DNA from 2 places in the Gulosibacter massiliensis genome. Region 2 is predicted to be linked to the other one. Evidence: predicted binding sites of a transcription regulator. Region 2 holds the regulator's gene; the other holds the start of a gene.
The links. The regulator HspR, encoded in region 2, represses chaperone genes until heat shock. The targets are predictions, from matches to a motif close to AAGTTGAGTCNNNNNGACTCAACTT.

Region 1 (3,404 bases), on a different contig from region 2:
GACCCGCAGCTCGGTCGGCTCTCGGGGCACTTCGCGTTTGCGCAGGAGTTCTTCGCGGGCGTCGAGGACGCGTGGCGCGTCGCGCTGCGGGCCGCCGAGTCGGGCGAGGACTTCTCGCAGCTCGCGCAGTCGCTCGGCGCGGCGACGGCCGAGGTACACACGACGCTCGGTCGCGTCATGCCGGTCGTCGAGCCGGAGCAGGACGACGTCGATGCCGCGGTCGAGCAGATGCGCGCGCGCTTCGGCCTCGCGGTCGAGGCGCTGCCCGAGCTCGAGTCGCTCGTGCAGTCGGTCGACGACGTCTATGAGCGGGCGCGCCGCGCGAATTGGCCGCTGCTGCAGCGCATCCACGGCGATTTCCATCTCGGCCAGGTGCTCGCGGTGCCCGACCGCGGCTGGGTGCTGCTCGACTTCGAGGGCGAGCCGCTGCGCCCGCTCGCCGAGCGCAACTCACCCGACGTGCCGCAGCGCGACCTCGCCGGCATGCTCCGCTCGTTCGACTACGTCTCGGGCGCGCTGTCGGTGCGCGCGGGGCGCGAGGTCGCGCGGGCCTGGGCCGACTCAGCTCGCGCCTCCTTCTTGCAGGGATACACCGACGGCCTCGTCGCGCTCGACGCGGTCGAGGCGGGTGAGGATGCGCCGGGCGAGGCCGACCTCGAGGCCGTGCTCATCGCGTACGAACTCGACAAGGCCGTCTACGAAGTAATCTACGAGGCCCGGCACCGACCCGACTGGCTCACGATTCCCGCGCTGGCCGTGCGCCGGCTCACCGAGCGCTCTGCGCGCCACTAGCCTCGCGCATCCGCCTGGCCTCGAGCCGGAAACGAACGGTGGGCGCCGCAGCAAGTGCTGCGACGCCCACCGGGTCGTGGCTCAGGCGCTACGCGAGGTACGAGTGCGCGTGGAGCACCGAGACCATGGGGTTTCGGTGCGCTGGCGTGCTCGGCGACGCGGCGTCGCTGTCGGTCAGCGCGGTGCCGAAGTTGCGCACCTGCTGGTCGTACGCGGCGAGAAGCTCATCGCGGCGGAAGCGCAGCGCGTAGGCCGGCACGGGGATTTCATTGAGGAACAGGCGCAGGAACTCGAGCTGGGCGTGCCAGGTCGATGCCGCGCGCACGACGTCGTCTTCGTCGAGCCCCGACACTGTCAGTCGCAGATGCGTGCCGCCGACGAGGCCGTTCTCGAGGTCGAAGCGAACGTTCGAGGCCGGGTAGCTCCCGAACTTCCACTCGTAGTCGAGGGCGCGTAGCGGCTCGAACTCGAGCACCTTGCCCTCGATGTCGTAGTGCGAATCGTTAAGGTACTCCACAGTGAAGTGGTTACCCGCCACGAGGTCGTGCGAGAACGTTCCAAGCCACGATGCGAGGGCGTCACGGTCACTAATCGCGCGCCAGAGCTCGCGGCGACCGAACTGTGAATCGATGTCGAACACAACTCGAAAGCCGCCAGATTCGCGACCAATCTTGCCGATGATTTCAGCCATTGTTGTCGCCTCCTATTTCTGGCTGCCATTTGGCAGATGTTTGGGCTGTTGCGGGTTCGCAACAGGAGCAGTGATGACCGCTGCTTGAACACTAGGTTAACAGGAGGTTAACGAGGTGGCAGGGTTTCCTTGATGTGTGGGCGTGTTGCGCAGGAAAATCTCAGCTCAAATGCTTGCGCGGCCTGGACAAAGTCGTAAACTTGAGTCAAGTACGCTCAAGTTGTGATTCAGATCAGCGAAAGGAGACACTAATGGCCAACATGCAAGGCGCACAGGCTCCCGATGAGGAAAGCCAGTCAGCCCTCGAACGCTTCGGTGTCAACCTCACCGACATCGCTCGCGCCGGCAAGCTCGACCCCGTGATCGGTCGAGACAGTGAGATTCGGCGCATCAGCCAGGTGCTCACGCGCCGCACCAAGAACAACCCCGTGCTCATCGGCGAACCCGGTGTCGGCAAGACCGCCGTTGTCGAAGGGCTCGCCCGGCGCATCGTCGCTGGCGACGTGCCCGAGTCGCTGAAAGAGAAGGACGTCATCTCGCTGGACATGTCGGCGATCCTCGCCGGCGCGAAGTACCGCGGCGACTTCGAGGAGCGAATGAAGGCGGTGCTCGACGAGATCGTCTCGAGCGAAGGCCGCATCATCACCTTTATTGACGAGCTGCACACGCTCATGGGTGCCGGTGGCGGCGAATCGAGCGTCTCGGCGGCGAACATGCTCAAGCCGATGCTCGCGCGCGGTGAGCTGCGTCTCATCGGCGCGACGACCCTCGACGAGTACCGCGAGTTCATTGAGAAGGACTCAGCGCTCGAACGTCGCTTCCAGCAGGTCTACGTCGACGAGCCGAGCGTCGAAGACACGATCGCGATCCTGCGCGGGCTCAAGGAGCGGTACGAAGCGCACCACAAGGTCGCGATCAGCGACGGGGCGCTCGTTGCCGCGGCATCCCTCTCGAACCGCTACATCCCCTCCCGTCAACTGCCCGACAAGGCCATCGACCTCATCGATGAGGCTGCGTCGCGGTTGCGGATGGAGATCGACTCGTCGCCGCTCGAGCTCGACCAGCTCAAGCGGCAGCTCGAGCGCATGAAGCTCGAGGAGTTCGCGCTGAAGAAAGAGCACGACGACGCGTCGAAGGAGCGACTCGCGAAGCTGCGCGAAGACATCGCCGCCCGACAGGCTGAGCTCGACGCGCTGCAGGCGCGCTGGGACGCCGAGCGCAGCGATCTGAACCGCGTCGGTGACCTCAAGTCGAAACTGGACGATGCGCGCATCCGGGCCGACCGGGCGCAGCGCGAGGGTAACCTCGAGCTCGCGAGCCGCGTGCTCTACGGCGAGATCCCCGAACTCGAGCGCCAGGTGGCGCAGGCCGAGGCCGCCGAGCAGAACGAGGCGCGCATGGTGAACGACCAAGTTACGGAGGAGGACATCGCCGAGGTCGTGGCCGCGTGGACGGGCATTCCCGTCGGTCGGCTCATGCAGTCGGAGCGCGAGAAGCTGCTGCACCTCGAGGACGAACTGCACGAGCGGGTCGTCGGGCAGGATGCGGCGGTCAAGGCGGTCTCGGATGCGATTCGTCGTTCGCGGGCCGGGGTGTCCGACCCGACGAAGCCGACCGGCTCGTTTATGTTCCTCGGCCCCACGGGCGTGGGCAAGACCGAGCTCGCGAAGGCGCTCGCCGAGCTGCTCTTCGACGACGAGCACGCCATGGTGCGCATCGACATGTCGGAGTACGGCGAGAAGCACTCGGTTTCGCGGCTCGTCGGTGCCCCTCCGGGATACGTCGGCTACGAGCAGGGCGGCCAACTCACCGAGGCCGTGCGGCGACGCCCGTACTCGGTCGTGCTGTTCGACGAGATCGAGAAGGCGCATCCCGAGGTATTCGATGTGCTGCTGCAGGTGCTCGACGACGGTCGCCTGAC
Region 2 (3,404 bases):
CTGCCTTCGCGGCGAGCAGTTCGGTGAGCATCGAACCGCCGGCGGCGTTCGCGCGCAGCACGCCCGAGGCGACGATGAGCGCTGAGAACGCGAGCGCGCCGAGCAGGTTCGCCGCGAACGTCGCGAGCATGCCGCCGAGCGCGCGCAGGCCCGAGATACTGCGCATGAGCGCACCCTGCGTCGCGATCATCATGGTTGAGGTGACGAGCTCGCCGCCCGCGAAGACCACGATGGTGAGCGCGACGCCGAACACGAGGCCGGCGACGAGCTTCGCGAAGCCGTCGCCGGCCTCGATGAGCGGGCCCGCCGTGCAGACCATGAGTACGACGCCGACGCCGATGTAGGCGCCAGCGAGCATGCCCGAAACGAGAAGCCGACCGGGTGTGCGCAGCAGCGCCATCTTTGTCGCCGCGGCCTGCGCCTGGGCTTGCAGGGTGTCAGGAATAGCGAGCACGTCGGCGCCTTCTCGAAGTGGTGGTCGCGGCCCTAGTCTTCGTAGTCGGGGGCCGGTTCGACGCCGAGGAACTCCTCGTACGTCGCCGCGCCCGACTCGTGGTAGTCCGCGGCGGCGTCAACGCCGATGAAGCGATAGTGCCACGGTTCGTACTCGTACCCCGTCACGTCGGTCTCGCCATCGGGGTAGCGCAGGATGAAGCCGTACTCGTGCGAGTGCGCGACGAGCCAGTCGCTCGCTTCGGTTTCTCCAAAGCACTCGGTGAGGACGCAGTCGCTCTCGCCGGGCGCCGAGATGTCGGCCGCGAGGCCAGTCTGGTGCTCGCTTGATCCGGGGCGCGCGCTCGTGAGATCGGCGCCCTTCTGCCCGAGGTCTTCGACGTAGCCGTTGTAGAGCTCGGTCTGGAGGTCGTAGTCGCGGTAGCCGCTCGCCATGTCGAGCGTGATGCCGTCGGCGAGCGCGGCTTCGTACATGTCCTTGAATGCCTCGGCCGCGTCCTCGCGCAGCGAGTGATCGTTCATCGACGGGACGTCTAGTTTGGTGAGCTTGATCGTCGGCTTCGGCGCGTAGTCGACGGGGTCGAGCGAATAGTGCTTGTTCACGAGCACCGTGACGCTGCTGCCCGTCGAGATGTCGTAGGGCAAGTCGGTCGTCGGGGCGGCGGATGCGGTGGGCGTGGCCGTCGCGGTCGGGGACTCGCTCGCGGTGCCGGACGCGCTCGGCGTCGACGACGCGCTGCTCGAGGGCGTTACCTGGCTGGCCGAACTCGAGTTCGTCGCCTGCACGACCGTGACGACATCGGCGGGCGCGCCCCAGCCGGTCGCCGCCGCGAAGCCGATGCCCACCACCGCGAGCGCCGCGGCACCGGTGATACCGATGACGGCGCGGCGCCGAGCGTAGTTCGGGGTGGTGGTCGACTCGTCGGGGGTGGTCAACGGGTCGGCAGACTCGCTCGGTGAAGACGTCATTCGGCACTTTCTGTTGGACTCGTGCCAGTTTCGCACGCAGAAGGATCCCCGACGGGGAGTACCCGCCGGGGATCCTACGCACGGATGGCGCGCGCCTAGCCGCGGTCGTCGTCGCCCGGCTCGGGCTCCACGCCGCGCGGACGCCAGAGCACGATCTCATTACGGTTGCGCACGCGCTGGCCGCGGGCGACCGCGATGACCTCGCCGTAGCCCGCCGCGAAGACCCGCTCACGGGAGCGCTTGCGCTGCTCCTCGAGCTCGCCCTCGAGGTCACGCACGCGCCGCTTGAGCTCTTGCACTTCTTCGCGCAGTCGCACGACGTGCGAGATGCCCTCGAGCCCGACACCGGCCTCGCTCAGGGAGCCGATCTCGCGGAGCTTCGCGACGCCGGCGAGCGAGTAGCGGCGTACGCGACCCGCGGTCCGGGCGGGTACGACGAGGCCAAGCCGGTCGTACTGCCGCAACGTCTGCGGGTGCATGCCCGCGAGCTCGGCCGCGACGGCGATCGGGAAGACGGGTGCGTCCTCATCCACCTCGTGGGGATCCATTGCACGCATCACCGGCACCTCCTTCTCGCTAGCTGCGGGCCTCGCGCATCAGCTCGGCACGCGGGTCGTCGTCACCGCTTACGGCGACGAAGTCCTCGAGCGCCTTGCGCTGCTCGTTGTTGAGGTTCTGCGGCACGGCGACCTCGATGCGCACGAGCAAATCGCCGCGGCCGCGCTTGCGGGGCACGCCGCGCTCCTTGACTCGCAGGCGCTTGCCCGACGGCGAGTGCGCGGGCACGCGCACCTTGACGGTCTTGCCGTCGGGCGTCGGCACCTCGATGTTCGCGCCGTTGACGGCCTCGGCAAACGTGACGGGCACCGTGACGATGATGTTGTCGCCGTCGCGCGAGAACACGGGGTGCGGGCGCACCGACACCTCAAGGATGAGGTCACCGGGCTCGCCGCCGTTTGGGCTCGGCGCGCCCTTGCCGCGCAGGCGAATCTTCTGGCCATCCTTGACGCCCGCCGGGATGCGCACGGTAATGACCCGGCCGTCACCTGCCTGCAGGTCGATCGTGTCGCCGCGGAAGGCGGTCATGAAGCTCAGGGTCGTCTGCGCGCGCTGGTCGGCGCCGCGCTGCGGGCCGGCCTGGCGGAAACCTCCGCCAAAGCCGCCTGGTGCACCGGCGCCCTGACCGAACATGGTGAAGAGGTCTTCGTAGGCGCCCGCGCCGCCCTGGGTGCCGCGGTAGGAATACCCGCCGCCGCCGCCCTGGTTGAACAGGCCGCCGAAGAGGTCGTCGAAGCCGGGCTGACCGCCGGGGCCACCCGGGCCCGCCGAGAAGCGGGCGCCCGAGCCCATGGCGCGAATCTGGTCGTACTCTTTGCGCGTCGTTTCGTCGCTGAGTACGTCGTACGCCTCGGAGATCTCCTTGAACTTCTCCTCGGCCGCCGTGTCACCCGGGTTGGAATCGGGGTGGTACTTGCGCGCGAGTTTGCGATAGGCCTTCTTCAGGTCGGCCTCGCTGATGTCCTTGTCGACCCCGAGCGTCTTATAAAAGTCTTTCTCGAACCAGTCCTGGCTGGCCATACGCTGCTCCTTTCACGCGAGACGGGATGCGCCTCGCAGCTGGATGGGGAATGCGGGGGTGGTACACCTGCCGCATCCCCATCCGGGGCCACACTCAGGTGTGCAGTTAGTTCGCGGGAACGAAGACCGCGACCTTGGCTGCGCGGATCTCGCGATCGCCGATGCGGTAGCCCACCTCGATGACGTCGGCGATGGTCGCCTCGGTCACCTCGGGGTTCGGCAGCTGCGCGATCGCCTCGTGCTGCTGCGGGTCGAAGGGCTCACCCTTCGCGCCGTAGCGCTCGACGCCGAGTCGCTCGATGGCCGCACGGAGCTTGCTCGCGATCACCTGGAGCGAGCTGCCCTCGGGCAGGTCGCCCGCGGCATCGGCGCGGTCGAGGTCGTCAAGCACCGGCAGCAGCTGC

Region 1: the regulator HspR is predicted to act here: its motif matches at 1,681-1,705, upstream of EJL01_RS09975 (ATP-dependent Clp protease ATP-binding subunit).

What each region holds. Positions count from the first base shown of each region.
Region 1 is NZ_UYZX01000002.1:32,029-35,432, forward strand. Features, by position in the region: gene EJL01_RS09965 (maltokinase N-terminal cap-like domain-containing protein) at 1-792, shown strand, start outside; gene EJL01_RS09970 (SRPBCC domain-containing protein) at 881-1,483, opposite strand; gene EJL01_RS09975 (ATP-dependent Clp protease ATP-binding subunit) at 1,735-3,404, shown strand, end outside.
Region 2 is NZ_UYZX01000001.1:1,228,775-1,232,178, reverse strand. Features, by position in the region: gene EJL01_RS05985 (formate/nitrite transporter family protein) at 1-454, opposite strand, end outside; gene EJL01_RS05980 (D-alanyl-D-alanine carboxypeptidase family protein) at 487-1,422, opposite strand; gene EJL01_RS05975 (heat shock protein transcriptional repressor HspR) at 1,518-1,970, opposite strand; gene EJL01_RS05970 (DnaJ C-terminal domain-containing protein) at 1,999-3,000, opposite strand; gene EJL01_RS05965 (nucleotide exchange factor GrpE) at 3,107-3,404, opposite strand, start outside.